3 regions of the Paenibacillus sp. 3LSP genome follow, and region 1 is predicted to be linked to each of the others. Evidence: riboswitches for the same ligand, from Rfam matches in the RefSeq annotation. Region 1 holds a riboswitch; each other region holds the start of a gene.
What was found. Region 1 has a riboswitch for cyclic di-AMP ahead of RW092_RS00225 (APC family permease). Riboswitches for the same ligand answer to the same signal wherever they lie in the genome.
Positions count from the first base shown of each region.

Region 1 (10,224 bases):
ATCGTGGGTCTCGCCTTCATTTACCTGCTTGGCGGCCCGATCGCCCAAGTGTTTGAATGGCTGACCAACTGGCTTGCCAGCATGCAAGGAGCCAGCTCGATTCTGCTGGCCTTGATTCTGGGCGCCATGATCTCCTTCGACATGGGTGGTCCGGTTAACAAGGTAGCGTTCATGTTCGGCTCCGCGATGATCGCGGAGGGGAACTATCAAATCATGGGACCCATCGCCGTGGCGATCTGCGTTCCGCCAATCGGTCTGGGTCTGGCAACATTCTTGTTCAAGCGCAAGTTCCATAATGCGGAACGAGAATCCGGCAAAGCCGCCTTTACGATGGGCTTGTTCGGGATCACGGAAGGTGCGATTCCCTTCGCATCGCAAGACCCGCTGCGTGTCATTCCAAGCATCATGGTCGGGTCGATGGTCGGCTCCGTTGTCGCTATGCTGGGCGGGGTCGGCGACCGCGTTGCTCATGGCGGTCCCATCGTTGCCGTACTTGGTGCCGTTGACAATGTTCTGATGTTCTTTGTCGCCGTGATCGCAGGTTCCATCGTTACAGCTTTGATGATCAAGTTGCTGAAGAAAGAACAAATCGAGCCTCAGCTCGCCGGGGCCAGCGCTGTCGACGAAGCAGCTCCAACCATAGAAACAACGCGTACTAATAACGTTCGTCCGATCAGCGTGCCGGCTGCTGAACCGCACCACGAAGTTCGTAAACTCACAGATATCATCAGTCTGGACCTGATCGAACCTTCCCTGTCCGCTTCTACGCGAGACGAAGTGATTGACGAAATGATTGCCAAGCTGAAGGCGGAAGGGGTGCTGACCTCTGTAGATGAGTTCAAACAGGCGATTCTCAAACGCGAGCAAGAAAGCTCTACCGGGATCGGCATGAACGTCGCCGTACCGCATGGCAAATCAGCGGCGGTGCTGAAGCCGCGAGTTGTATTTGGGATTAAACCCGAAGGCGTCGATTGGAACAGCGCGGACGGAACACCTGCCAAGCTGATCTTCATGATCGCCGTCCCTGCCGAGAACAAAGGAAACGAGCATTTGAAGATACTGCAAATGTTGTCCCGCAAACTGATGGATGACGCATTCCGCGAACAACTGCTGCAGGTGACCACCAAACAGGAAGCATATCAGTTGCTGGATCAAATTCAATAATCTAACCCAAAACCCCCGAAGCCGTCGTGACGACTCGGGGGTTTTGGGTTATTTTTGCAGATGGTAAGGTACGGTCGTGATGACGATGTCTTTCTTGTTAAATAGATAAGCTCTAAGCAGTAGGCTCGACTGATTATGCAGGATGTTCTGCCACCAGTGCCGAGGAATAAATTGCGGAATCAGGACGGTAATGTGATCGGTCTCCGACGTTTTCCATTCCACGGTATCAATAAATTTCATCAGCGGTCGGATAATGCTGCGGAAGCTGGAGCGTAGCGTGATGAGCCGAACCCCCGGATTCCATTCCTCCCACTTCTTCTCCATGCGTTCGATGTCCGCATCATCAAACCCAACATACACCGCGACAACGTTATCCGTCAGTGATTTCGCATAGCTTAACGAGTTCATCACGACGCGCGTAACCCCTGCCACCGGAACAACGATCGTGCTGCCCTTTATGCAAGGTTTATCTTTATCGATGTTGATCCGAAGCTGTTCGGCGATATTGAGATAATGACGATGAATTTGATAGAAAATAAACATTACCAGCGGCAAGAAGACAAATATGAACCAGACATGCGAAAACTTCGTGATGATAAAGATAAGCGTAATGCCCAGCGTCGTTAGCATGCCAATCGTGTTAATCGTGAACCGGACCACCCAACCTTGGGGCTTGTGCTTGATCCAGCGAACCATCATCCCCAGCTGGGACAAGGTGAACGGAATAAATACCCCAACCGCATAGAGCGGAATCAAGCTCTCCGTGTTACCGTGGAATCCTAGCACCAGCAGCGCTGAAGCTGCACCAAGGAAGATGATTCCGTTGGAGAAGCCAAGCCGGTCACCGCGCACCATAAACGCATGCGGCATGTATTTGTCCTTGGCGAGCATAAACGCCAGCAGCGGGAAGGCCGAATAAGCCGTATTGGCGGCCAAAAACAAGATTAACGCCGTAATACCTTGGATCAAGTAGTACAAGCTCCCTCTCCCAAAGGTCGATTCAGCGATTTGAGAAATCACGGTGGCCTTCGGATCTGGAGCAATGCCGTACCAATAGGCCAGCGTACTAATCCCAATAAACATGGTACAGAGAATAACCCCCATCATCACCAGCGTGGCTGCGGCATTCCGTTCTGCCGGTGGCTTGAAGTTCGGAATAGCGTTGGACACCGCCTCAACCCCGGTTAAGGCCGAGCATCCCGAACTGAACGCCTTAAGCAGCAGGAACAAGCTGACATTGGATACGGCCGTCCCAAACTCCGGCACACTGGCATGAATCCCGCCAGTCCAATACTTGTAAAGTCCCGACACAATCAGGACAAAGATGGAGGCCACGAACAAGTATACCGGAACCGCCAACATCGAGGCCGATTCTGTAACTCCACGCAGGTTCATCATCGTCAACAGCGTAATCATCAACAGGGCGATCAATACCCGTTGATCATGCAGCATCGGGAAAGCCGATGTGATGGCATCCGTACCGGCTGACGAGCTTACAGCCACCGTTAAAATATAGTCGACAAGCAGCGATCCGCCGGCCAGTAGTCCGGTTGAACGCCCTAGGTTATCCATCGCCACGATATAAGCGCCGCCTCCAGTCGGATAGGAGAAAATCGTTTGGCGATACGACAGAATCAGAATCAACAAAAGCCCAAGTACCGCAAATGAGATCGGAATCGAATACCAGAGAGCGGAAAATCCCGCCGCCATCAGGACGATCAGAATCTGCTCGGTCCCGTATACCACGGAGGACAATGCGTCCGACGACAACACGGCCAGCGCTTTAAGTTTGCTAAGCTTTTCTCCTTCAATTTCAGTGCTTTTCATCGGTCTGCCAATCAATATACGTTTCAGTTTGCTTCCCATGATGAGATCCTCTTTTCATTCGCAAAATAAACCTTCGATCCTGATCCATTCTTACTCCTATAGGGCTCTCATGCATGCAGCGAACAACGCAAAAAGGCCGCAGGAAAGCTGGACCTTCCCGCAGCCGCTTTGAAAAAAATCTCAAGCGTCACCGCGACAATTCCCTCTTTCGGACGCTTACGGAGTTAGCTGACGGATTCGGGCACGAAAGCAGCCCTACGCCGGTTTGGCTTACTGGCCAAATCAAGCGATTCACCCCGGAAACCGCCTCATTGGGCGAGTTTCATTGGTTCCCCCGTTTCTTTCTGCATGAGAAAGAACTCAGCGATCAGGTTTTGTCATATCAATTTTTGTTACGGATGAATCATACTCCCCGCCTGAAGAAGTGTAAAGAAGAGGGAAAGGCAAATTCGCCGAGAAAAGAGATCGGCCTTGTTCGAGGAAGCGCATACATCACTCTCTTGCATTCATTATTGCGAGCAGGCTTGAATTATCGAAGCATATATGCAAAAAAACACCGTAAGGAACGACATCAAATCGCATCCTACGGTGCTCTGCATCTCAAACAAATCCAAGTTTAAAGCGAAAGTCCCTTCAACTTCTTATCCATCAGCTCGAACGCTAGCTGCAGCCGATCTTTCGGCACCTCACTGTAGCGGTCTCCGATGCTGATTTCAAAGGCACTTCCCCCATCCGCTTTCTCTTTCAAGAACGAGGTGAAACCAACCCCGGTTTCCCGATAGACTTCAATCAGCACGGACTCCAATCGCTCCTTGGGAACGTCCGAATGCACATGGAACATGTTCGACACCGGGATCTCCGGAACGGTCTTCATCCGATGACATTGATTAAACAGACTGGAGAGCTCTTGTGCTTGCTGATAATACTTTCTCATCTTTCCGACACGTTTCTCATAATAGTAATCCGCACTGAGAAAATAAGGATACAAGCTGATAAGATCCCCGCCGTGGCGCCTTTTCCATACCTTCGACTCCTTCGTCAGCTCCGGATCCCCGGCCAATATGGCTCCGGCAATCCCGCCGATCCCTTTGTAGAACGAGATATAGACGCTGTCGAACAGGGCGCAAACCTCAGCGGCGGTTTTTTCGTAGTAAGGCAACACTTCAAACAGTCGGGCTCCGTCCAGATGCAGCTTGATGCCTCGCTCCCGGCAGTAGGCGGATATAGCCTCAAGCTCTTCGAACGGCGGCAGTTGACCGCCGATTTCACGCTGCGGCAGCTCCAACAGCAGGCATGAGACATCCTCTGGCAGCTGACGAACGTCCTCCATCTCAATCAGCCGATCTGGATCCGCCAAGAGAATCGGCTCCAGCCCGTGCAGCTCCTTCAACCCGTCCTCCTCATGAATCTCCAAATGGCATAAAGGATGATAGGCCACACGTTTGGACCCTTTGCGGTCACACCATATCCGCAGGGCAATTTGCTGCGCCATTGTACCGCTCGGAAAAAATACAGCAGACTCCTTGCCTAGCACTGCAGCCATTTTCGCTTCGAAAGCTTCCAGCGCTTGCCCTGTACCGTACATGTCGCTGTCTACCCCGCCGCTGATCTCGGCAAAAGCCTGCTTCAGCACCTCTACATTCCGTTTTCCGTGGCCCACCACTTGATAAACCGTCCGGTCAAAGGCCGCCTTCAGTGTCCGCCTATCCAGTACCCCATCATTTCCATACATGCTCCTCGCCGCTCCTCTCCCATGCTGTCTGTCTAGTTTGTATGATCATGCTTATTATACGCCATTTGAAGCAGGAATCGATGATCCAGTTTGATCGGGAGGGGCGAGGTAGTCAATTATAGGCCCCCTTCTGCACATTATCCCTTTCATTCAGTGTGAAGAAATCGAAAAGATGAATGATGAAATAGTAAAAAGAACGCCTGCAAAAGCAAGCGCCCTTTCTAATTGCTATGGGATTAAAGCTTGAACACTTTCGTCAAATCGTTCATATTCTCGGACAGTTCGACCAATTTACAGGAGGTCTGCTCGATATCCCCAAAGATCTGCTCCTGCGTACCAAGCTGATCTTGAATATCGCCAGAGACTTGCAAGCCGGACTCGATCGTAGTGTTCACATCCTCCAGCGTTGCAGTCATTTCCTCCAGCGCAGCTGCTTGCGTGGTCACCCCATCGGAAATATCGTTCAACATGGCGAAGGTGTTCTCCATATTGTCCATGATTTGCTCGATATTGATCTTCACGTTCTCCGATTGCGTTACACCCTGCTGAACCTTCTCTTCCGTCTGAGCAACCGCAGACACGACGCTGCCAGTACGAACTGTCATATCTTCGACCAAGCTGCTGATTTCCTGAAGGGAGTGATTCGTATCTTCGGCTAATTTCCGGATTTGTCCAGCTACCACCGCGAACCCTCTTCCCTCTTCCCCAGCTCGGGCGGCTTCAATCGCTGCATTCAAGGCTAACAGGTGGGTCTGTTCGGAAATTTGTTTAATAATGCTGACGACCTCGGTTATTTTTTGACTTTGTTCCTCAAGCCCCAGCACCTCGCTGTTAACGTGCTTCGTATTTGCAGCAAGCTCATTAATCGCCTCAACGATGGATTCCACCGAACGCTTCCCGCCTTCCGCGGAATCCATCACCGATTGGGCTCGTTCCGCAATGCGATTCGTCAGTTCTGCCGTCGTCTGCGAATGGTTCGTAATCTCGGAGATCGCAACCGCTGTTTGCTTCATGCTCTCTGCATTTTGGGTAAACACGTTTAACAAATGCTTGATGCCTTCGTTGATTTCGTGGACCTGCCCATTCGCCTGCTCAATAATACGGTTTAACTCTTCCGTAGAATCCGTCACCCGTTCGGAGGAGGATTGGATGGAAGCGATCAAATGCTTTAAGTTATCTCTGGCCTTCTGAAGCGAGCGGATCATTTGCCCGGCTTCGCCTTGTTGAAACGTATGTATTTTAACGGACAGATCGTTTTCAGCCATGGAATTGGCCAGCTTCGCTCCTTCTTTAAGCGGACGGACAAGAAATGCTTCGGAGATAAATGCAGCGATCAACTGGAAAATAAGAAAAATGATAAATGCCTTTAATACCAAAGAGGGGGTGATCAGATTAAAGAAATCATTACTCTGACTATAAGACAACGTTACAATAAGAGCGGTGTTGGAGACGAACATGGCCAAGAAGACAAGCACCATGATTCGGGTCCGGATAGAAATATTTCGAATTCGATTCATCTTAGTATCACCTGGTTTATTTGTAGTATGGTAAAAATCAAAATCCTCTGGCACATTTTTTTATCCGCTCCAGGTATCTCCTCCCATTCTCGAGATAGGCATTGAGTTCCAAATCTTGCATGTGATTTTCGTTATATAGTCCAATATATAGTCCAAATTGACCATAGTCAAATTCATGTTAAATGATAGTAAACCGCTTACAAGTCTAGTAAAATAAATAGGTTAGGAAATCAGCCGAGCATCTTTTAGCACACAGGAGGGGATCCGAATGGTTGATGTGAAAGGCAAATGGGCGCTCATTACCGGAGCCAGCCGCGGGATGGTTTGCATTCAGACCTCATATTGTCTCGAGCGGGTGGTGTCCACCTCACCGGACGTTGCCGGTGCTGATTCGAGAAATACGCGTTGTGCCGGATAAGCCAGCTTAATCCCCTCTTCCTCCAGCACCTGCATAAAGGCCAGATTCATTTCCTGACGCGCTGACAAGTACTCTCCCCAAACGGTTGATCGCGTGAAGTAATAGATGAAAATGCCTAAGCTGCTCTCGTTGAAATCCGTAAACTTCACGAAAATGGTGCCTGGGTCGATTTGCTCGTTGTCGCGAAGCAGTTGTTCGATTCGACGGATGGCTGCCATCATCCGTTCCCGATCAGAGTCCAGCGCCACAGGAAGTGTAAAAGTCACTCTGCGCTTGCCCATTTTGCTCCAGTTCGTGATCGGCTGATCTGCCAGTTGCGCATTGGGGACGGTAATCACCGCATCAGCGAAGGTGCGGATCTTCGTGCTGCGGAAGGTAATGTCCTCCACCATGCCTTCAGCGGTAGGCGTCAGAATCCAATCTCCTTTGGAAAATGGCTTTTCCAAAATAATCACAATGCCGCCAAAGATGTTCCCTAACGTATCTTTGGCAGCCAAAGCTACGGCTAAGCTGCCTAACCCCATGCCGGCCACCAGTCCATTGATGCTAAATCCCCACTCCGCCCCAATTAAGGCTACAGTGATGATAACCACAACGATCCGGAGGACCTTCGATAAGAACGGAATAAGCATGCTTGCATCGTCTAATCGGATTTTGCGGCTTAATCCCTCCAGCAATACCGAGGATTGGGCGGATAGGATGTACATCCCCCATCCGATCAAGGCGATGACGCCGCTGCGGAATAAGGGATCCAGGCCTACGGCGATTTCCACATTGCGCGGCAGCAAATATTTCAACCCTATTTCAAGGCCAATCAGAATAAATAACCACCGAAAAGGCCGCTCCAGCACTTGTCTCCATAGATTTAGCCGGTCCGGCTTCGCCGTCTTTCTGCGATCCAGCAGAGCGAAAGCCAGCTTCACGAACGCTTTGCTAAACAAAGCGAACAGCGCCATAATGCCGACGGCAATTCCAAGATCCTCCCAACCCAATTGTCCGAGGGACTTCAACACTTTTCCCCCATCGTTCAATGTTATAGCACCCCCTTAAATAAAGGGTCATTATAACATGATCCGGTGAAAGATGTCTAAAGGCCATAACCCACAAACGACATGTCGTGAGCCCGAGGGATGCGCTGCCGCCTACACTTTAAACTTGCCGATCATCGCCTGCAGTTCCTCAGACAACTGACTTAGCCCCTCCATTGAAGCCATCATTTCTTGAACGCCGGCGTATTGTTCCTCGGTGTGGGCATAGACCTCGCGGGAGTCGCTGGCGGTCTGCTGAGCGACCCGGTCGATCGTGGTGATTGCCTGGACGACAGCATCCGATTGGGAGTACAGTTGCTCCGCCTGCCCGGTCACCCGGCTGATTTGCCCAGCCACCTGCTCGACCGCCTGACGGATGCTGCTGAACACCTCACCAGCTTGCTGAACCGTCGCAATGCCTGCTGCGACCTCCTGCGAACCGGCTTGGGCCGCCTCGATCACCAGCTCCATCTCACTGCGCACCCCTTCGAGCATCTCAGTCACATCGGCTGCGGCCGCTCCGGTCTCTGCCGACAGCTTGCGCACCTCCCCAGCGACCACGGCGAACCCTTTACCAGCCTCTCCCGCCCGTGCCGCCTCAATGGAGGCGTTCAGCGACAACATCTGCGTCTGCTTGGCGATCCCGGCAATCAGCTCCGCGGCCTCCGCAATTTGACCCGAGCGAACGCCTAGCCGCTCGATGAAGGCGCGCAGCTCGTCCATCTGCCGCTGGATCGAGGCCATCTGGGCCGCCGCTTGTGCCACAATGTCCTCGCCGGCCCGCGTTTCGTGCACCGCCGCTTCCGATTCTTCGCGGGCGTCATCCGCGAGGCTGGCCATCTCCTGGGCCCCCGCAGCCATCATCGTCACTTGGGCCACGCCCAGCTCGACACTTTGCACCTGCTCCTCGCTTCCGGACGAAATTTGGCCCATGATGTCCGAAATTTCCCCGGAGGAGGCACGGAACTGCTCCGACTGGTGCCGCAGCTGATCCGCCGATGTTGCAACGCGTCCGGCATGCCGCCCCAGATTGCGGATCATCTCCTGCCAGCTTCGTCTCATATGGTTAAACGCAGCCGCCAATTCCCCAATCTCATCGCGGTTTCTCACAGCGATCTCTGCAAGGGTTAAATCGCCGTCTGCCAGCTCGCGGGCCCCCTTCACCATCACTCGCATCGGTTTGACGATTTGCCGGGACAACAGGACACCGGTCAAGACGGCGAAGAGGATCGCGATGGCCCCGCATATCACTAAAATCCACAAAGTGATCGCCGATTCTTTCTTGAACTCGGCCAATTTCGCCTGAAGCGCGCTCTCCTGCAGCGTCCGCAATTCACTCGCCCCTTGAATCATCGTATCCGATGTCGGAATCGCCCACATCAACGCTTCCGCTTTCGCCAAATCCGGCTTTCCCGATTGTACGTAATCGCGAACCTTCGTCAGCAAGCGAGCAAACGTCGCATTGGATTCCGATAACGAGGAAGCAACCGCCCCCTGCTCTTCACCTTCGGAAGCGCTTACGATTTGGCCGATGATCCTATTCAATTCATCATTGGCTCCCGTCAACAGCTGTTCCTTCTCGGCCGAAGGCTCCACGATATAACTAAACAAGATGCTGTTCTGACGCTGTGTCTCCATCTCCAGCCTGGCCGCCTGATCCCGTGCTGCCGTATTCTGCTCAAGCAGCTCAGAATAGTTCTGATCCATCCGGTTCAAGAACGCGTAGGCCACTCCAGCAATAACCCCCACCAGCAGCGATACCGTGATAAAAGCTGCCGTCAGCTTCCGACCGAGCGAAAAAGCGTGCCCTCCAGCTCCTACTCCATTGGATTTCTTCTGCTTCTCCATCTGTTGTCCCCCCTTGGTTGGATCTAACGAACAAGGGCCGCCAGACAAATCATCTGCGGCCTATGTTCTTCTTGTCTATTCACTTGTATCATCTATCAAACCGTGGCAAGAGGGGAATTCAAAATTCTCCTCTGTTCTATCAAAATTCTCATATCTCAAGATTTTGCCGAAGTTTTAGGCGGACTCTCTAGCCTTCCCGGCCCGCATAAAGATCTTGATGATCTCATTCAAGATCAGCGGGATTAACGCCAAGAGAATCACGATCCCCCAATCGGAGAGGCTGAGATTTTGGACCTTAAACGCTGCGGCCAAGAACGGGATCGAGATCGACAGGAACTGTAACAGCAATCCAGCAATAACCGCTCCAACGAGCAACAGATTGGAGAACAGACCGACGGTGAAAATCGACTTGGTCGCACTGCGCTTCGAGAAGGCGTAGAACAGCTGCGACGCCGCAAGCACAACAAAGGCCATCGTCCGTGCGTAAGTCATCACATCCTCCGGAATACCGGAGGTGCGCAAACCATACCCATGCTCACGAAGTCCTATGTAAAATGCAACCAAAGTCAGCGCACCGATCAAGAGTCCTCCAAGCACTGCCTGCCACGCTGCACCTCCGGCAAAGAAGCTCTCCTTCGGATCACGCGGCTTACGCTTCATGACGTCCTTCTCGCCAGGATCCACACCTAG
Region 1 covers NZ_JAWDJI010000003.1:14,235-24,458, reverse strand. The annotation lists gene RW092_RS00230 (fructose-specific PTS transporter subunit EIIC) at 1-1,164, shown strand, start outside; gene RW092_RS00225 (APC family permease) at 1,213-3,030, opposite strand; cyclic di-AMP (ydaO/yuaA leader) riboswitch at 3,190-3,367, opposite strand; gene RW092_RS00220 (threonine aldolase family protein) at 3,608-4,723, opposite strand; gene RW092_RS00215 (methyl-accepting chemotaxis protein) at 4,960-6,240, opposite strand; gene RW092_RS00210 (mechanosensitive ion channel family protein) at 6,571-7,689, opposite strand; gene RW092_RS00205 (methyl-accepting chemotaxis protein) at 7,801-9,534, opposite strand; gene RW092_RS00200 (calcium-translocating P-type ATPase, PMCA-type) at 9,709-10,224, opposite strand, start outside.

Region 2 (10,224 bases), on a different contig from region 1:
AGGGCGATTTGGACTGGATTGCAGAATTGTGCAAGCATGAAAAGGTCGTCGCCATCGGAGAAATTGGGCTGGATTATTATTGGGATACGTCCCCTAAGGACGTTCAACATAAGGTTTTTCGCCAGCAAATTGGACTGGCTCGCAGCTTAGGTATGCCGATTTCCATTCATAATCGGGACGCTCACGAAGACGTGGTTCGCATCCTTCGGGAAGAGAAGGCCAACGAGGTTGGAGGCGTGATGCACTCCTTCTCCGGCAGTTGGGAAATTGCCAAAATGTGTCTAGATTTGGGATTTCATTTGTCGTTTGGCGGGCCGATTACGTTTAAAAATGCAAAACAACCCAAGGAAGTGTTGGCCAAGACGCCGATGGACCGTTTGCTGATCGAAACGGATTCCCCTTATTTAACGCCGCATCCATATCGTGGTAAACGAAACGAGTCAGCTCATGTTCGTTTGGTTGCGGAAATGGCAGCCGAGCTCAAAGGGGTTACTTTTGAGGAAATCGCGGAAATTACCACCCGAAATGCATTGGAACGATTTGGAATTCCGAGTATTTGAGAGCAAAACGGATGAAATAAAGAGGATTTCGGAAAGATTAATGCTTTTTAACCCTCAAAAACAAGGTCATTACATTTTTTTAACCATTTTTTTAAAAAAACGTGGTTGATTACTCCTTTACAACCTGCATCGAAACAGGATAGAATCTTTTCAGTATCGATTCGGTTCGTTTTGGACTGAACCATACGATGCTTGGTTCCATGAACCAGTCTCGCTGAATCTCCTTATGACGGAGAACGGGGGAACCAATACGAATTGCAGGTTGGCGGCAGCCTAATCGCGTTCGTATTTGATTTCTTTCCAGGGTCTATGGGGTGAATTCAAGGTCATTGCGCCATGAGCGAATGTACTGAGAAAGGGCGGCTCTCTTTCGCCCGAACCCGACAGCTAACCTCGTAAGCGAATAAGAGAGGTCACTCGTGCAGCTATTACACCCAAGACATTCAAGAAGCCACGAAGGAGTTCCTCTAACTCTTTCTCCCGGCTTCTTTTGTTTTGAATAAAAGTAATAGGGTCGTCATACTGTTGGAAAACAGGAGGTGACGACAAGCAGGAGAGACTGGTCAAGGATGCAAAACGCTTAGGATTAAATTTAAGATCAGTGTTCAAAAAGTCAGGTTTTCAGCACCGAGAAGGTTGGATGAAGCTAGGGACTGAGTAGCGCAGCGTACATGGGAGTACGTGAGCAACGGAAGGCCCGGCTGAATTCAAGATTCGATGCCGAATTCACTTCTTGACCTGCTTCGTGATCAAAAGATGACTTTTTGACTACCTTAGGCGTTTTGTAAAAAGTAACTGTAGTCGCGTCAATCGTTATCATGCATCGACCTAGACGGCGGGACTATGAAGGAGGACGGAAGAAATGGGCATTTTCCGCAAAGAGGAGACCCATGAATCACGCTCATCCAGCATGTCTTACGCAATGCGATGGAAGCATGAGAATTTACGTCAGATAGCGCTCGTCGGCGTTCTGGCCATCGCGGGAATCATCATCATCCTAATCTGGCTGTATAGCCAGGCACAGAAGGAAGTATCCCTGATCGTGGACGGGAATGTCCAGTCAGTGGAGACAACCCAATCCAGTGTAGCTCATCTGCTGGAGGAACAATCGATTAAGCTCAGTGCGAAGGATTCAGTATCCCTCCCGCTGGAAAGCTCGCTGAAGAACGGTGACCGCATTGTCATAGTACGCGCGAAGCCGGTCAGTGTGACCGCGGACGGCAATACGAAAGTCCACTTCACGACGCAAAGCAAAGTCGAGGGCGTATTGTCCGAGCTCGGCATCACTTTGGGTGAAGACGACAAGGTGACACCGACATTGGACAGTAAAGTTACCGAGAACCTGAATGTGAAGGTCGTTCGGGTCAGCAAGCAAACGGTGCAGACGAAGGAGGCCGTGCCCTTTAGCGTGGTCAAAACGTCGGACGACAAGCTGCTGAAAGGCACCACGAAAGTGATCCAGGAAGGTTCCGAAGGTCTGGTCATTCACAACATTGAGAAAACTTACGAAGACGGAAAATTCGTGGCGAAGCGTTGGCTCGGCAAAGAGGTCTCCAAGGAAGCTCAGCCGAAGGTGATCGCAGTCGGTACGAAGAAACCTACCGAGGTTCTGTCGGCCAGCATCAGCCGTAAGGGAAATACGGTGAACATCAGCGGAACGACGACCAAAGGTGGCGTCTCATTCAAATATAAAAAAGTCTTGAAAAATGTTACGTTAACCGCGTATTCGGCGGAAGAAGACGGAATTGGCACCCGCACGGCTTCGGGTACCCGCGTGACAGAAGGCAGAACGATTGCGGTGGATAAAGACGTCGTTCCGCTTGGTTGGTGGGTATACATCGAAGGAATCGGCTTCCGTAAGGCAGAGGATACCGGCGGGGCCATCGATGGCCATAAGATGGATGTGTATTTTGATAGTTTGAAGGATGCGAAGAAATTCGGCCGCAAGAAGGGCCGCACCGTCTACGTGATCGGTCCGACGAAGCCGGAATTGAACTAAGTTCTCGTTCTCTTTCGTTTTACAATGCGAAGGGAATAAGATAGTATTAGGATGATGAATAAGACAGTGGATTAGAAGAGGATGTAATGATCCTCTTCTTTTTGTTATTCTGGTGGAGACAAGCAAGAACAGGAAGGAAGACAGATTCATGATCAAAGAGGTCATCGTGGTGGAGGGTCGAGACGACACCGTGGCCATAAAGCGCGCCGTAGAGGCGGATACAATCGAGACCGGAGGTTCGGCGATCGGCGAAGCCGTGCTCAAGAAAATCGCTTTGGCGCAGGAACGCCGGGGCGTGATTATTTTTACGGACCCCGACCATGCCGGGGAGCGGATTCGCAAAATTGTGGCCGCACGGGTGCCGGGCTGCAAGCACGCTTTCCTGCCGGAGGCGGAGGCGACGAAGCGAGGCGACATCGGGGTGGAGAACGCCTCGCCGGAGGCGATTCGCGCCGCGTTATCTCGGGTCCGCAGCGAAGCGCCTGGAGTAGAGGCCGCGATCACCTGGGAAGACTTGATAAACGCAGGGTTAATCGTGCACCCGCAAGCGGCGGCGCGGCGAAAAGCGCTGGGCGAGCTGCTGGGTATCGGATATTGTAACGGAAAGCAGCTCTACAAGCGGTTAACCGTGTTCCGGATCAGCCGCGAGGAGTTTGCAGCTGCGTTAGCCGAGTTGGAAAGCAAAGGAGTTTAAGAACCATGAGCATAAGGGAAGACGTATCCACACCGCGCCGGACGAAGGAGATCATCCAGCGGCACGGTTTTTCGTTCAAAAAGAGCCTGGGGCAAAACTTTCTGATCGACCAGAACATCCTCGGTAAAATCGTTGCCGCCGCCGAATTGGACGAGAGCCAGGGGGCACTCGAAATCGGACCCGGAATCGGCGCGTTAACGGAGAAGCTGGCGCAGGAGGCGGGCAAGGTGGCCGCGGTCGAGATCGACCAGCGACTGATCCCGATTCTGCAGGAGGTGCTGGAGCCGTACCCGCACGTCCATGTGATCCATGGCGACGTGTTAAAGCTGGACCTGCAGGCTTTATTTGCGGCTGAGTTCAGTGAAGTGAGCGGCGTCAGCGTCGTTGCCAATCTGCCTTACTACGTGACGACTCCCATCATGATGAAGCTGCTGGAAGAGAAGCTCCCGCTGAGAAATATCGTCGTCATGATCCAGAAGGAAGTGGCTGAGCGTATGGCCGCGGCTCCTGGCGGCAAGGATTACGGCAGCCTCAGCATCGCCGTGCAGTACTACAGCATCCCGGAGATGATCTGTACGGTGCCGCACAGCGTGTTTATTCCGCAGCCGAATGTAGAGTCTGCCGTGATTCGCTTAACCGTGCGGGAGACGCCAGCGGTGGCGGTTCAGGATGAGGCCTTTTTCTTCGAGGTGGTACAGGCCTCTTTTGCCCAGAGACGCAAGACGATTTCCAACAATCTGAAAAGCCGCTTCTTCCCGAAGGAAGGGCGCGAGAGACTGGAGCAACTGCTGGAGGAAGCCGAGATTCAGCCTTCCCGGCGAGCGGAGACCTTAAGCCTGGAGGAGTTCGCCAAGCTGAGCGATACGCTGCTGAATGCCGGCGTGAAGGAACTCCGCGTGTAACCATTCCCTCTTATCGCCCATACGATGGGATAGAGGTGATGGATTTGGCGAATTTGGGAGACTTGGTCGTCCGCAAATCATACGGTGGAGATGTTACGTTCCGAATCGAACAGATTGTGCGGAGTGAAGCGATTATTAAAGGAACGGAATTCCGGCTGCTGGCGGATGCGCCCTTAACCGATTTGGTCAGGGTAGACCCGGCTTCCCCAGGAGAGACGACGCAGCGGGCCCGCATTAAGGCGACGGAATCGCTGAAGCGGTTAACGCAAGACCGCAAGGAATTGGCAGAACGCAATCGAATGGTGATTGGACGGGATCTGTATGGGCAAGGAGAGACGGCCTATTTTGAGGTCCCAGGGAAGGTCCTGCATTTAGATGGGGATGAACGCTATTTACAAAAGAGCCTAAGCCTGTATCAGAAGCTGCGTGTTCCGGTTCAGGGATACTATGTCACGGAATCGCAAATGGCGAGTGCGCTGTACCGTCTGCTGCCTGTGGTCAAGCCGGATATCGTTGTGATTACCGGTCATGACGGCGTGTTGAAATCGCGTCCCACCAGCGACCTTTATAATTTGACCAGCTATAAAAATTCCAAGTATTTCGTGGAGGCCATTCAAATGGCTCGGCAATACGAACGGAATTTCGATACGTTAACGATTGTGGCCGGCGCTTGCCAGTCGCATTTTGAGGCGTTGCTGCAGGCGGGGGCTAATTTTGCGAGTTCACCCGGCCGGGTGCTGATCCATGCGCTGGATCCGGTGTATATCGCTGCGAAAGCGTCGCTCACCTCGATTCGGGATACGATCCAGATTACTGACGTGCTGAATCATACGATCAGCGGCGCCCAGGGGGTTGGCGGGATCGAGACTCGTGGCAGTTACCGAATCGGGTTGCCCAAACTGAAGGACTTGTCGACGCTGAAAGTGGTGCCGTCCATGTGAAAGGGTTGCCGGAAGGAACTGAGGCTAGTGCCCCAGGACCTTCCGGTTATTTTTTTAGTATTTAGCTCTTGAGCCACCAGGCAAAAGAAAATGTCGAAAAATAATCGTTGACACATCTTTTTTGCTGCTGATATAATTATTTATTTCGATTTGACAAGTTTGTGACTTTCCTGTATAATGGACAAAGAAAGAAGGTGGTCACAGGCAATGGCTAAAAATGCGCTGTCGGAAATAAAGCATAGTCTCGACGCCCATGTAGGACAGAAAATTATGCTCCGGGCTAACGGTGGTCGCCGGAAGACCGTCGAACGCACTGGAGTGTTAGAGGAGACCTATCCTTCGGTCTTCATTGTGAAGCTGGATCAAGAGCAGCAAACCTTTAAGCGTGTGTCTTACAGTTATGCCGATATACTGACCGAATCTGTTGAAGTCATGGTTTATGACGACAACGATGGGATGCGGATTTCGTATATTAAACCGTGAACATCATGAATCAAACCGCAAACGGTTCTCGCCTTCGGGTGAGACCGTTTTTTTCTTTTTTTTACGGGTAATGGGTTCATCCACCAAGGTTGCCGGTGTTCACTTTAGATGGACAAAATCTCGGTGTATGCTCGCATCGGTGCTCGCGTATACTAACCATCGTTCCTATTTCCATGGCCAAAAGGAGGAGACTGACCATGTCGCGAAGAAGACGCAGCGTGATGTCGGAGAACTTGAAGGTCGAATTAGCGAAGGATCTGGGATTTTACGATACCGTCCAGCAGGAGGGCTGGGGCGGCATCAAGGCCAAAGATGCGGGCAATATGGTGAAGCGGGCGATTGAGCTTGCCGAGAAGGCAGCCGCGAAACAGCAATAACCTCTGCCACAGCGAAGCGTCCCTTTCAGGGAGCTTCGTTTTTTTCGTTGGATGAAGTAAGATAGAGGGAGAAAAAAATGTCTTTCATACATAGACGTGGAGGCAACGTTTTTTTAGAATAAAAGAATGTGCTAATAAGACCGGATGGATGCGGATATTCCACGGAATTGCTGAGGTGGGGAAGCGGCATGAAAATTTACGAAAAAGCACCGGCCAAAATTAACTTAATGCTCGACGTGTTACATAAACGTCCCGACGGATACCATGAGGTCGAGATGATCATGACGATGGTGGATCTGGCGGACCGTTTGGAAATGAGCGCTCTTCCGCGGGATACAATCATTATTTCGAGCCAGGCCGGATATATTCCGCTGGATGAGAAGAACTTGGCGTTTCAGGCGGCGAAGCTGATCAAGGAACGCTACAATGTGCGGAGCGGGGTTTATATCCACCTCGATAAGAAAATACCGGTCGCTGCCGGCCTTGCCGGCGGAAGCAGCGATGCTGCGGCGACGCTGCGGGGCTTAAACCGTTTATGGGAGCTTGGCATTCCCGAAGAGGAGCTCAAGGAGCTGGGGGCGGAGCTGGGTTCAGATGTGCCGTTTTGCGTGACGGGCGGGACGGCGCTGGCGACAGGGCGAGGCGAAGTGTTGACGCCGCTGGCGAATCCGCCGCAATGCTGGGTGGTGTTAGCGAAGCCACCGATCAACGTGTCGACGGCCGAGGTGTATGGGCGCCTGCAGGCGGAGCAAATTACCGATCATCCATCGGCAATCCGGATGCGAGAGGCGTTGGAGAGACGCTCATTCACGGAGGTATGCCAAGCGCTCGGTAACGTGCTGGAGCAGGTGACGCTGGAGCTTCATCCAGAGGTAGCGCAACTGAAAGAGGCAATGCTGCGTCTTGGCGCGGACGGCGTGTTAATGTCGGGCAGCGGACCTACGGTATTTGGGCTCGTCTCGAAAGAATCGAAGGTGTCCCGCATCTATAACGGATTGCGCGGGTTCTGCAAAGAGGTTTACGCCGTACGGCTGTTGACTTGAAGCTCGGCTGCGGAACTGGAGCCGGGTACTCCTTCCTCGTTCCAAGGCTTGGACAAATCCGTACAAAAGTGTTATAGTTTCATTAAAATATTCGGATTTAGCGAGGGGTACTTCGTGAAGAAATTAAAAAGAAGCGCTCGTTTGGTGGAGATGACCCATTATCTGTTGTCTAGACCACACCATTTAATCCCGCTGACTACCTTTGCGCAACGGTATGGGGCGGCCAAGTCGTCCATCAGCGAGGATCTGGGGATTATTAAAGAAGTGTTTGAAGGCGAAGGCATGGGGGAATTGCTGACGCTTGCCGGGGCGGCCGGCGGCGTGAAATATATTCCCCGGGTCGGACGGGAGCAAGCGAACGCTTTTATCCAGCACCTCTGTGAGAAGCTGGCGCAGCCAGACCGAATTTTACCGGGCGGATATTTGTATATGTCGGATCTTTTGGGACAACCGGCGTTGATGAATGAAGCGGGCAAGTTGTTTGCAACCGTATTCGGCGATTTGGAGATCGACTGCATCATGACCGTGGAAACGAAGGGGATCCCTCTCGCTTATGCAACGGGAGCGGAACTGAATCTGCCCGTCGTCCTGGTTCGTCGCGACCATCAGGTGACGGAAGGATCCGCCGTTAGCATCAATTACGTATCGGGCTCCCACAAGAGCCTGCATACGATGACGCTGTCGCGCCGGGCATTGAAGGAACACTCTCGCGTCTTGATCGTCGATGACTTTATGAAGGCGGGGGGCACGATCCAAGGGATGGTTGACCTGTTGGCCGAGTTTAACGCAGAGGTTGCAGGAGTTGGGGTTCTGGTTGAATCGGGCGAAGTTGCCAGCGAACAGCGTCTGCTACATGATTACGTTTCCCTGGCTACACTTCGGGCGGTAGATCCCAAGGAGAAGGAGATTTCAGTAGAACCTGGGAATTATTTTTCGAAATTTGAACAATAAGAACTATGTCGATATCTCCTCAAATTGTAAGAATTCTCGACGAAACATGTCGAAAACCCCGTTTTATCAAAAAAAATCGTGATTTTAGGCCATTTTGTTGATCAAAAAAAAAGGATTTCGGTTTGCTGTGTGGAATAATACACCAAGTCTCTGATGGAAAAAGGTGGTGAACACATATGCAAATTACGGATGTAAGACTCCGCCGAGTCAGCTCTGAGGGCAGAATGAAGGCCATCGCATCCATTACCATCGATAACGAATTTGTTGTTCATGACATTCGCGTCATCGATGGGAACAATGGGATGTTCGTAGCAATGCCTAGCAAGCGCACGCCGGACGGGGAGTTCCGGGATATCGCTCATCCGATTTCCTCCGGTACTCGCGAGAAGATTCAAGCCGCTGTTCTGGCTGAGTACGAGCGCGCCGCCGAACAAGAGGAAGCGATTGAAGAAGGGGCGTAAGTCGCATTTATTTGATTTATCGATCAATTGGGGTTCGAGGAAAAGGGAGCCATGTCCGCATGGCTCCCTTTTCTTTTTGCCCTAAATGAGATATATTCAGTAATGAGTTTTAATGAGAGAGAGAGAAATACTTCTTTTTTTAAAAATAAGAAGGAGGCCGGGGACTTGAAGAGATTAGCGATCGTTCTTGCCGCAGGCCAAGGGAAACGGATGAAGTCCAAGCTCTATAAGGTGCTTCACCCCGTTTGCGGCAAACCGATGGTTGGGCATGTACTAAATGCGGTTCAAGAAGCAGGTTGCGAACGCAGCATCGTCGTTGTTGGCCATGGAGCTGAAGCTGTAAAATCCTATTTGGGTTCATCGGCGGAATACGTGTTGCAGGAGCAACAGCTGGGAACCGGACATGCCGTCAAGCAGGCCGGGCCATTATTGGCGGGAGAAGAAGGAGTCACACTGGTTATTTGTGGCGATACCCCTTTGGTTACGGCGGAAACACTGGAAGCTCTTTTCGAACTTCATCAACGTAAGGGAGCGGCAGCAACCGTACTTACAGCGGTAATGGAACAACCGTATGGTTACGGCCGAGTGATCCGCGGCGCTAACGGAACGGTTGAACGGATTGTTGAACAGAAGGACTGCTCGCCGGAGGAAGCCGCCGTGCAGGAAATTAACACAGGCACTTATTGCTTTGATAATGCCAAATTGTTTGCTGCACTGGAGAAAGTAACGAACAACAACGCGCAACAGGAGTATTATCTTACCGACGTGATCGGCATTTTGGTGCAGGCGAACGAAATTGTCGAAGGTTATGCGGTAGCAGACGTTCGCGAATCGATTGGCGTCAATGACCGGGTGGCCTTGGCGGAAGCTGAAGCCGTCATGCGGGAACGCATCGTGCGGGGCCATATGTTGAACGGCGTAACGGTGATTGATCCAGCTTCTACGTACATCGGGGCCGATGTTACCATTGGAGCGGATACCGTAATTTATCCAGGTACCGTTCTATCCGGGAAAACGTCCATCGGCGAAGATTGCGTGATTGGGCCGGCTGCAGAAATCGAAGATAGCGTGATCCAAAACGGCGCGAAGGTGAAACAGTCGGTGCTGAGCCAGGCGGAAGTCGGCCAGGAGACGACAGTTGGTCCTTTCGCTTATTTGCGTCCAGGGGCGAAGCTCGGAGCACATGTGAAGGTTGGCGATTTTGTTGAAATCAAAAATGCAACCCTCGATGAAGGCTCCAAAGTCTCGCACCTCAGCTATATCGGCGATGCGAAGGTTGGTAAGAACGTGAATATTGGCTGCGGCGCGATAACAGTGAACTATGATGGTTATAATAAGTCCATTACGGAGATTGAGGACGATGCTTTTGTTGGCAGTAACGTCAACTTGATCGCTCCGGTGAAGGTGGGCAAAGGCGCTTATGTCGTTGCCGGATCCACGATTACGCAATCGGTTCCGGACAATGATCTTGCTATTGCCAGAACCCGGCAGGAGAATAAACCCGGCTATGCCGAGAAGATTCGTGCCCGGGCGAAAGCGAAGAAGGAAAGACAGCGACAATCTTAATTTCAAATGCAGTGATCTGCAGTGACCATTTGAATAGACGGGGTAGCTGTGAAGGCGGGTTGTTTAAGAGACTCCCTGACGCTATCTACACAGCACGGAGGGTTTTAATTTTATGACTTATTGTGATTCTAAATTAAAGATATTCACCTGTAACTCCAATCCGAAATTGGCTCATCAAATCGCCGACTATATCGGCATTCCGATGGGCGAATCGGAGACGACGAGCTTTAGTGACGGCGAAATACAG
Region 2 covers NZ_JAWDJI010000141.1:8,699-18,922, reverse strand. The annotation lists gene RW092_RS11370 (TatD family hydrolase) at 1-560, shown strand, start outside; cyclic di-AMP (ydaO/yuaA leader) riboswitch at 763-977, shown strand; gene RW092_RS11365 (resuscitation-promoting factor) at 1,423-2,559, shown strand; gene rnmV (ribonuclease M5) at 2,708-3,253, shown strand; gene rsmA (16S rRNA (adenine(1518)-N(6)/adenine(1519)-N(6))-dimethyltransferase RsmA) at 3,259-4,155, shown strand; gene yabG (sporulation peptidase YabG) at 4,194-5,096, shown strand; gene veg (biofilm formation stimulator Veg) at 5,304-5,579, shown strand; gene RW092_RS11340 (small, acid-soluble spore protein, alpha/beta type) at 5,777-5,956, shown strand; gene ispE (4-(cytidine 5'-diphospho)-2-C-methyl-D-erythritol kinase) at 6,145-6,999, shown strand; gene purR (pur operon repressor) at 7,114-7,950, shown strand; gene spoVG (septation regulator SpoVG) at 8,127-8,411, shown strand; gene glmU (bifunctional UDP-N-acetylglucosamine diphosphorylase/glucosamine-1-phosphate N-acetyltransferase GlmU) at 8,577-9,977, shown strand; gene RW092_RS11315 (ribose-phosphate diphosphokinase) at 10,090-10,224, shown strand, end outside.
Region 2: another riboswitch for cyclic di-AMP. It lies ahead of RW092_RS11365 (resuscitation-promoting factor); the one in region 1 lies ahead of RW092_RS00225 (APC family permease).

Region 3 (10,224 bases), on a different contig from region 1:
AAAGGGCAAGCGGATCTCGCGAATTAAAGCGAACTGCTAGGCTATGCGGAGGGACCAAAGACAGCACCATGAGAATCAATAAATTCATTAGTGAAACGGGATTTTGCTCCCGACGAGAGGCGGACAAGCTGGTCGAGTCGGGCCAAGTGACCATTAACGGCGTCAAGGCGGTTCTAGGCAGCCAGGCGGAGCCTGGAGACGATGTACGGGTCAACGGGAGGGCGATTGCGGCCAAACGCTCTAAACACGTGTACATCGCTTTAAATAAGCCGGTGGGGATCACCTGCACAACGGAAACGCATGTGAAAGGCAATATTGTGGATTTCGTTGGGCATTCGGAGCGAATTTTTCCGATTGGGCGCTTGGATAAAGATTCCGAGGGATTGATCCTGCTTACCAGCGATGGCGATATCGTCAATAAAATTTTGCGGGCGGAAGGCAAGCACGAGAAGGAATATGTCGTGACCGTGGATCGGCCGATTACCCCTAGCTTTGTGAAAGCGATGAGCGAAGGCGTTAAAATTCTCGGGGAGATGACGTTGCCGTGCAAGGTGACGCGGGTTTCGGATCGGGTGTTCCGAATTATTCTGACCGAGGGGAAGAATCGGCAAATTCGCCGGATGTGCAGCGCTCTTGGCTACGAAGTACGCAGATTGCAGCGTATCCGGATTATGAACATCCATCTCGGCCAGCAGAAGGTAGGCACCTGGCGCGACTTAACTGAACAAGAGAAGCGGGAGTTGGGCTTGGCCCTGAATTACCAGCTTTCCTAACGTAACATGGACAAAAAATAAAGGACAGGTTGCCTTACACTTAAGGCGCCTGTCCTTTGCTTCTTTATTCGTGGGCAGCTGTTACACCAAGCTGCTCGGTGCTATCTGTGTACTTGCGGATGATTGATACTTCGACCCGGCGGTTCTGTGCGCGGCCCACAGCCGTATCGTTGCTGGCAACGGGGTGATATTCCCCGTATCCGATGGCGCTGAACTTCTTCGGATCCAAGTTCGTGTTCAACAGGAGAATCTTCATGAAGTTGAGCGCCCGTACCGAGCTTAAATCCCAGTTCGACGGGAATTCATAGGTTGAGATCGGCACGTTGTCGGTATGGCCGGATACGATCACCTCATAATCCGGGAATTGCTGCAGCATGTTGGAGATCGCCTTCGCTAACTGCCGAGCTTCTGGCTTTACTACGGCTTCCCCTGAAGCGAATAGCGCTTTGTCGCTAATCGTGATCATCAGCTGGGATTGATTCAATTTCGTTTCCAGGTCATCCGTTAATCCGTTTTCCTTGATATAGGTGTCCAGTTGCTTCTTTAGAGATTCCAGATTCTGCTGTTCTTGACGCTTCAGCTCGTTCTTCTTGGTCATCAGACCGTTCTCGTTCGTCTTTGGCGTCTCCATTTCGCTGAGCGAAGTCCGGTTGTTGCTGATCATAGCGTTCTGATCGAGGACACTGGTGCCCCCGGTCAGAACGCTCTTAAAGGCTTCGCTCATCTCTTGGAATTTCAGAGCGTCCACCGTGCTCATTCCATAGAGGACGATAAACAGCGCCAGCATCAGCGTCATCAGGTCAGAATAGGGGAGCAGCCAGCTCTCGTCGGCATGTTCCTCGTGATCTTGGTGTTTCTTATTCTTTTTGCTCACCATCACCGGCCCCCTTTTCAAAGATTTCCGCACGTTCCGCAGGGGTTAAGAACACGGCAAGTTTCTGTTGAATTGCAATCGTAGACACACCCGATTGAATGGACAGCAGGCCTTCCACCATCATCAACCGGATCTCCATCTCTTTCTTCGAGAGACGTTTCAGTTTATTGGCGATCGGGTGCCACAGCACATAACCGGTGAAAATACCGAATACCGTCGCAATAAATGCACCTGAAATGGCATGAGCCAGAATCTCCATATCGCTCATGTCGGACAGTGCGGCGATCAGACCGACAACCGCACCAAGCACCCCGAGTGTCGGAGCGTACATCCCCGCCTGAGAGAACATCAGAGCACCTGCTTTGTGGCGCTCCTCGGTGGCCGCAATATCCTCAGTCAGGACATCCTGCACGAATTCTTGATCGTTGCCGTCGATGATCATCCGCATCCCACCGCGCAGGAAGTCATCGTTGATCTCTTCAACCTTCGCTTCCAGCGCCAGCAAGCCTTCGCGGCGGGTAATGGTCGCCCATTCCGTAAACAGGGTGATCAACTCCGCTTTGCTGATCATTTTCGGTTTGACGATCGTCATTTTGATCAAGGTCGGAAACTTCTTCAACTCCGATAACGGGAAGCCCATAAACAGCGTTGCCGCCGTTCCGACAAAGATGATGACGAAGGCCGCAGGGTTCTGGACCAAGCTTTCTACGGGTGCGCCTTTTAGGAACATACCTAAAATCAGGGCAATCAATCCGAGAATCAAACCAATAATTGTTGAAAATTCCATTGTACACCTCGTCCTTGAGAGAAATTGATACCAACTTGCCCTTCCGCGTCCTTGCGGAAGAGGCTGACACACCAGTCTGAAACGATTAACTATTTTATCGACAGATTTCCCTTTTTTTTTAAGTGGTTTTTTCCGGTATAATAAGATTACGGTCAGAATGGAGAAGACCGAAAGGGAGGATATCGCAGTGGGCGTAAAACACGGCAGGGATTATGAATTTATTTTGGCTGATTTGACGAACGCGGTTGGCCGGATTCAAGATAGCTATCTTTTCTTCGAAATGGAGCCCTCGGAATGGGAAGGGTTATCGGATACGGATCGAGGCGAGGTGCTTGAAGCTCTGGCGGAGGATTTATTCTTTGGGTTGGGCTCGGAGCCGATGATTGAGGTAGGCAGTGCGATCGTGATCTATGATCCCGAAGGACATCGCATCAATATCCTGATCGGGGATTCCGAATTAACCTCCGTATCCTTGATATAACCGCATCTGTTGCTGCCGCTGTACCGTCCAATGGCGATAAGCATGAAGGCAGGGGTTCGAGAATACAATAGTTGGAGACGAGGCTAGGACAAATCAAACTTCAGATCCTGGTGCGTGACGAGGAAACTTACATATACAGGAGTTCTTGAAGAGAACGGGAGGAAGAATAATGCCGTTTACACCGCAAGAAGTAGAAGCGCATTTGGAAAAACTGGAAGGATGGGAACTAGAGGAAGGACGATGGATTTTTCGTAAATATACGTTTTCCAACTTTATGAAGGGGATCGCATTTGTAGATGAGGTAGCTGCGATCTCGGAAGCATTTAACCACCATCCCTTTATCACAATCGACTATAAAACGGTAACGCTCCGTTTGACCTCTTGGGAGGAAGGCGGCATTACAGCCGTTGACATCAAGGAGGCGCAGCAATATAACGAGGCCTACGAAAAGATGCGGTCAGGGGATTAGCCAAGTCAGCTCATGATCGGATTTATAGAGGTATCAAAACAACCGCCGGGAATTTACATTCCCGGCGGTTGTGCTTTTTTCGCGTGTTTATTTTTTCTCCGCAAGCCATAAGGCGACGTTCGCAATTTCCTCTTCCTTTAAGCGATCCTTAAAAGAAGGCATCATGCCGCCCTTCCCTTTGGTGATAATGGAGAACAGTTGGTCTGCCGTCAATTCCGATCCAATCTTCTGCAGATTTGGGCCCGCGCCGCCTTGCAATGTATCACCGTGGCAGGAGATGCAATTTGCTTTGACGATGGCTTCGGCTTGTTCTGCGTTCATGGTGATTTCAGGCATTTGCGGCTTGGCTTCTTGCGCAGCCTCTTCCCGGCTTGGCAAGGTGAACATCAATACAAGGGCTAAAGCGCCTGCGATGACGAACAAACCGCTCATGATCCACTTTTGCATTTCAATCGCCCCTCCTATGTATGCTACCTATCCATTATAACGGAACACACGGGTTGATCATAGTCTTTGTGTCCAAATTAGGAACAAAAATTATCCGTTTCCATTAAATTGTGTGCCATAAGTCATAGTCTTAATCAAAACAAGACATAAAAAAGAGCGTGCCCTTATTCAGGCAGCCCTTTATGAACCATACAATAGAACGGTTTGGACACCCCGCCAGGTGTCATCTTCTCATACAGATCGGTAATGACAAACCCCGCCTTCTGGTAAGCCCGGATCGCCCGGGTGTTCCAGGTCAGCACTTCCAGGTCAATCTGGTTATCCGGCTTACGACGCCGGGCTTCCTCCACGATGGTCCTCACAAACAGCTTGCCCAGCCCGTGGCCGCATAGCTCGGGCTTCATACCGATGCCAAGCCGGGTGACTCCTTCCATCGGGAAGTACTGAGCGAAGCCGGCAAGCTCCTCCTTCTCATCCAATACGGAGACATACTGTTCGGCGCGGATCGCCGGGTTCCCAAACTCCACGTCGAGCGCTTTCATTTGCTCCCATGGCAGCCAACTGTATATGTCATAAGGAGAATCGTAACGCCAGGTGCAAATTTCCGCGCCATGGGCTTCTTCCATCGGCACGATACGAAACGGAGACATCGTTTGGTCCATATTGCCCCTCCTTAATTAAAGGAAAGTCCGTCGTAATTGTTCCATTATCCTCACAATAGCCGGAATTACGCAGCTTGTAAAGGTTTTTGCCTACCCTTCGGGAAATTAAAATTGTGGGATTTCTCCTGGATTTTTGGCTTTGCGGCAACCTTTTTCCCAGTTGTTTCGTTATATAGATAAGAGTACAGATAAAAAAAGACCGCAAGGCGGTTCCAACGAGAACCCGGCCCAGCGGCGAATTAGTGATGATGAACAGGATGAAACCGATAGATCAATGGATTACGATTCCGCAGCGTAGACGGAATAACCGTACTTACTGAGAACACGCTTCGCGCCAACGTAGCGGTTCTGGTAATAACTGTTACTTAGCTTGTCGATCTGGATGCCCTTGGATGAGGATGCATGGGCGAATTCACCGTCGCCGACGTAAACACCAACATGGGATACTTTGCCCGTCCCCGTCGTCTTGAAGAAGACGAGATCCCCAGCTTGAAGCTCGCTCTTCGGTACCGGTGTGCCTTGCTTATACTGAGCGGCAGACACACGTGCTAACTTGATACCCATCTTGCTGAAGACGTACCGGGTAAATCCAGAGCAATCAAATCCCGCTGTCGTGGTGCCGCCAAATTTATAAGGCGTCCCGTACACGGAATCGACGATACTAGATAGCGTCGTTGTCTCGGCTTTTGCGGAGTCGGCAAAGGCGCTACCTGCCCCCAAGGTGAATAGGAGGGCTAAACTCGTTACCGCTGCTGTCAAAGTCTTTCTCAAGATGTCTTACTCCTTCCAAGGCCTACGAGGTTAGCTTATGGATTCGGTTGAAGGTTCCCTATGATCTGCTATAGCGGTAAGTTAAAAAGTCATCTTCGGATCACGAAGTAACTCAGGATGGAGATTCTAACCTTGATTGAAATGGTAAGTTAAAAAGTCATCTTCGGATCATGAAGGATGAGACTGTTACCTTTTATAGCGAAATCAATTCACCCTTTGGTGGGTCCCCCGCTTCCCGGGTGCGTGGGAATTCGGCAGTTTCATTGTAGATGGCACCCAAGATCTTGCATAGAAATAGTTACAACAATAATTACAAAGTTGTTACCATTTACGTTCTTCATTTTACCAAAGCCGTCCAGAGATGACAAGTTTGTCGAAAAAAACGCTTCTATTGGCCTGTGTTCGCGAAGGGATTCGTGGGTAATGGTTCCTAAGAGACTAGGGCTAAAGAAAAGAGTAGGAGAAAGAAAGGGGATCCAAGGAAAAAACCCGCAGAGACGTTGTTATCAACATCCCCACGGGCTTCGTAGCGAGTTCTTATTGAACATCATCGTGATCAGCAATTTCACCGGTTACATCTTCATACTTGTCGTTGCTCATGATGCGTTTTGCGCCAACGTAACGCTCGACGTAATACTTCTCGCTTAATTTGCTGATGACTACACCTTTGGAGGAGGAGGCATGAGCAAATTTGCCGTCACCGACGTAGATGCCGACATGAGAAACGCCTTTGCCGGAAGTATTAAAGAAGACCAAATCGCCTTCGATCAGTTCGCTCTTGTCAACCGCCGTACCCATTTTGTATTGGGATGCGGATTGATGAGGCAGCTTGATGCCGATCTTCGAGAAGACGTACATCGTAAATCCAGAACAGTCGAATCCGGAGGTTGTGGTTCCGCCTGCAACGTAGCTGCTTCCAAGCGCGCCGTCGATGACATTGTCCAGTTTGGAATCGGCGAAAACGCTGCCAGTTCCAATGGTGAAAAGCATGGCAAAACTTACTGCTGCTACCGTCAAACGCTTCTTCAAGAAGTTATGCTCCTTCCAATGCCTACGAGGTTAGCTTAAGGATTCGGTTGAAGGTTCCCTATGATCCCTCACAAACGAGATCAATTCACCCAAAGTGGTTCCCCCGTTTCCCTGGTGAAGGGAATTCGGCTTGTTTTTCACACCTGTCATTTCTAATTTGACATCCGGCACGAATCTCCTGCCAAAGATGACGAAAATAATTACAAAACTGTTACTGAAATTGCGTTGCTGTTATTGTAACAAAGGTAGGTATCTTTTGGCAATGCCTAATTCACAAGATTAAGAGGGGAAATAGGAGGAAAGGCCTTCGCCGAACGGCGAAGGCCTTGATGTTACAGGGTTTTGAGGAGTTAAAAAATTTTAACTTTTTTGTGCCTTGGACTGCCAAAGATGAAATTGAGAGGCGATCTTCCAGACCTTAAATGTGCAGCGAAAGAGAGGATAAGCCTGCTGCAGGATGAGGGCCAGCATCCCCGTCCAAATCCAAGATGCGGTGCCGAACAGAAGGAAGAGGATCAGGCCAAAAGCCCCGAGAATTAGCGAGATAGAGATGCCCTGCAACAGGGTTCGGAAGCAAGCTAGCAGGGAATTCCAAACTCCGGCTTTAAACAAGTAGCCGAACTGGACAAACAATAGGCATTGCCGGATAAACCAACCGTAAATGAACCAGCCCAGGATCAGCCCAAGCCCAGTGAGCCAGGTTGCCATCGGAAGTTCCATCCCGGTCAACCCCGGCCAAAGCGACAGTAGTCTCGGCACAATCCAGAAGGCGGGCAACAAGGTAAGCACGAGCTCCATCGCGTAGAACAAAATTACCGGTTTACCAAATTCCTTCATTCCTCGGAACAGGGGGAAGCCGGGGTTGCGATTTTCCGCCGGTGTGAAGCCGTAGAAGATTCCCGCCTGGATCAACGGAGTCAAGATCATGCGCAGGACGATCATCCCTGCCAGCAGCCAGCAATACAACCGAACCTCGGGATTGCTCCATAAATTCATCTGTCCCTCAAGCAAGAACAGGAGTTTCGATAGCGCCGTGGGCGGCGGGTCAGGATATCTTTGCAGCAGCGCCGTTACGGCAGTATCGACCAACCGGTACAAGAACAATCCCCACAGCAGCTGGTACAGGAACAAGATGATGACCGAGGGAAATTGGCTTTTCAGGGCAGTCCACCCTAAACGAACGAAACTCATTTCTTTCCCTCCTTATAGAAGTATGGACCTAGGGTTACCACAGAAGTCCTCCAAGGATCGCTTCAAGCAGCTTGGTGACGCTCATATTGGAGCGCGACAATGTGGTTTCAGGGACTTCTGCTTTCAGATAGTTGTTGATGTGAAGGTTCTCCACCGTTAAGGTGTAGTCCGGGTCGATCTGAACCCATGCCAGCGGTGCTTTATATTGCAGCTTGATCTCGAGGCGAGAATCTTCCCCGTTCCATTGCTTGCGTACGGTGTGCCCATCGGTGAAGGTGAACAGCAGCGGAACCTTCGGATGGGTTGCCCCTTTGCGGGTAAAGACCACTTTCGACTCGTATATCTGACCGCTTTCCTGGTTGATTGGAGTGATTTGAATGTTGTCTACTGCAAAATCCGCCATTTTCCCATCATAGACGTATTGTTGAAAATACGCTTTCCAACTGCGGCCGGTCACTTGCTCAACTACCCGTTGGAAATCAGCGGTCGTTGGGTGCTTAAACCGATATTTCTGGCTGTATGTGCTCAGAATCCGCCTCATCGTCTTGCTGCCGACCTGCCGCTCGATATCCAGCAGGATTAATTTGCCGCGGTAGTACGCATTCTTGGCATAGCCATCCCCGGGACCGTATTTCCAGGCGTTCTGGGTCAAGGAAGCCGGTGAAGTAATCATGGCCGATTGGATCGGCAAATTCGGGGTGATGCCGAACTCCTGCTCCATGAGCTTATCCTCTGCATAGGAGGCAAAGGCTTCATCCAACCAAGCTTCCTCGAGTTCATTGTTGGCGATCATCCCGTAGAAGAACTGATGGGCGATTTCGTGGATGACCGTGCGCTCCAGATCATCGTATCCAGGGGAATCGCTGACGGCCCCAAACGCGGTAACTAGAGTCGGATATTCCATGCCGCCGGCCCCGTTTGCGTTCGCCGGTGGAACGACCACGGACAGCGTGGAATACGGGTACCGGCCATACCACTTACTGTAGTTTGCCAGAGCGACCTTGGCGGCATAGAAGTAGCGTTCCTTCAGATCCTTATGTGCGGGATCGAGATACAGCTTAATGCGCACGCCGGGAACTTCTGCTGAGGAGAAGGGCTCTTCCATGTAGATGAAGTTCGGCGAAGCCGCCCAAGCGAAATCGTGGACATCGTCGGCGTAGAATTGCAAGGTTTTCCGTCCGTTCTTCAAGACTGCCTTTTTGGTCTGAAAACCAGTGGCTGCCACGGTGTACGTCTCGGGCACATTGATCCTTACACTGTAAATCCCGAAGTCGGAGTAAAATTCCGAGTTCCCGTGATACTGATGGAGGTTCCAGCCTTCGGACGTCCGCCCCCGAGTCCCCACCGGCTCGTACACACTCATCTTAGGAAACCATTGCCCTGCCATGACGAAATCGTCGGCAATGCCCATACGGGCAAAAATCTTCGGCAGCTTGACGGTGAATTTCATCCGCAGCGTCAGGCTTTCACCGCCCTGGACCGGCACGGGCAGCCGAACCTTGGCTAAGGTTTGATCTTTCGTATTGCCATCGTCAGGCTGAACGTACTGGATCCGATGCAGTAAGGAGATGCCGTCGGTCGTTTTCAGTTCGGTGATCTCCATGGATCCCCAGCCGTCCTTAGGCATGACGTCGTTCCGCAGTTTTCCGCCCGATTCTTTCATAAACGTCGTATCCTCGGAAGCAAACGCGTTCGGATATAAGTGCAAGTACACCTCGTTGATCGTCTTCTTGCCGGGATGGGTCCAAGTCAGCGTCTCTGAGCCGGTTAACGTCCCCTCTTGCTCGTTCAGCGTGACGTCGATGTGATATTCGGCGACCCGATTGCTGAGCACTTCGGCGGTCGGTTGCTGAATGGTTTCAGTTTGCGGCGGCGTTGGGGTTTGTCCGGTTTTTTGGACCGCTTTAGGCTCCGCCTTGGCCGGGACGAACGAAGCCAGCGATTCCCCACCTTCCCGCAGGGTCACCCAGGCGGCTCCGAGGGTGAGGCACAAGGCAAGGATAGAAATGCCGTAGACAATAGTACGTCGGGTCATACAATGGATACCTCCCGTTGACAAGCATCTACAGCATGTATATGTTTGCATTTGGAAGATTATTAGTTAAAATTGAGAGGTAGTTAAAAAGCCATTTTTTGAACTAGGATTGAGATGTAAGGATAACGATAGAAGCTGCCTTGCTTATGAGAACGAGGCGGCAGGTATGCGAAATATGGAGGGAATTATGGATCAGACACCGAAATCGGGTAAAAAGATTTTTGCCCTCAACATTATCAGCAACGATGAGAAGAGCAAACATAAAGGCTTTGGTGCAGGTTCCATCGATTTGAACAGCATGTCTCCGGTCATCATCGACGGGGATGAGGTGTACATTGATGTCGGTGCCATGCATGCGAAAAGCAAGGTGGAGAAAGGCATCAAATTCTCAACCAATCGGGAGGACGTTCCCAATGGACGGCAGGTTTGGATCGTATGGGTTGCGGTAGACCGCGGGCCGGAAGGCCAATTTTACGGCGGAATGACGGCTTGCGAAATGTTGATTGACACGGAAGCACGCCGCGGCTGGAAAATTCTTGCCGACCATGTTAACAAAATGGATTATGCGTTAAAACGCAGAGTGATTTTGGACGGATTGAGCAAAGAGCAGAAGGCCGGGCTGAAGCAGCTGCTGATCGAGACTAATGCGGAATGGTGGGACCGCTCGCCGGAAGAGCTGAAGGCGGCCCTGGACGCGTGAACTGA
Region 3 covers NZ_JAWDJI010000268.1:13,997-24,220, forward strand. The annotation lists gene RW092_RS23365 (ATP-binding protein) at 1-27, shown strand, start outside; gene rluF (23S rRNA pseudouridine(2604) synthase RluF) at 69-773, shown strand; gene motB (flagellar motor protein MotB) at 838-1,647, opposite strand; gene motA (flagellar motor stator protein MotA) at 1,631-2,434, opposite strand; gene RW092_RS23385 (hypothetical protein) at 2,622-2,915, shown strand; gene RW092_RS23390 (4a-hydroxytetrahydrobiopterin dehydratase) at 3,085-3,384, shown strand; gene RW092_RS23395 (c-type cytochrome) at 3,472-3,831, opposite strand; gene RW092_RS23400 (GNAT family N-acetyltransferase) at 3,996-4,493, opposite strand; gene RW092_RS23405 (C40 family peptidase) at 4,773-5,264, opposite strand; cyclic di-AMP (ydaO/yuaA leader) riboswitch at 5,269-5,531, opposite strand; gene RW092_RS23410 (C40 family peptidase) at 5,802-6,293, opposite strand; cyclic di-AMP (ydaO/yuaA leader) riboswitch at 6,298-6,434, opposite strand; gene RW092_RS23415 (hypothetical protein) at 6,654-7,484, opposite strand; gene RW092_RS23420 (M1 family metallopeptidase) at 7,519-9,519, opposite strand; gene RW092_RS23425 (YwhD family protein) at 9,707-10,219, shown strand.
Region 3: another riboswitch for cyclic di-AMP. It lies ahead of RW092_RS23410 (C40 family peptidase); the one in region 1 lies ahead of RW092_RS00225 (APC family permease).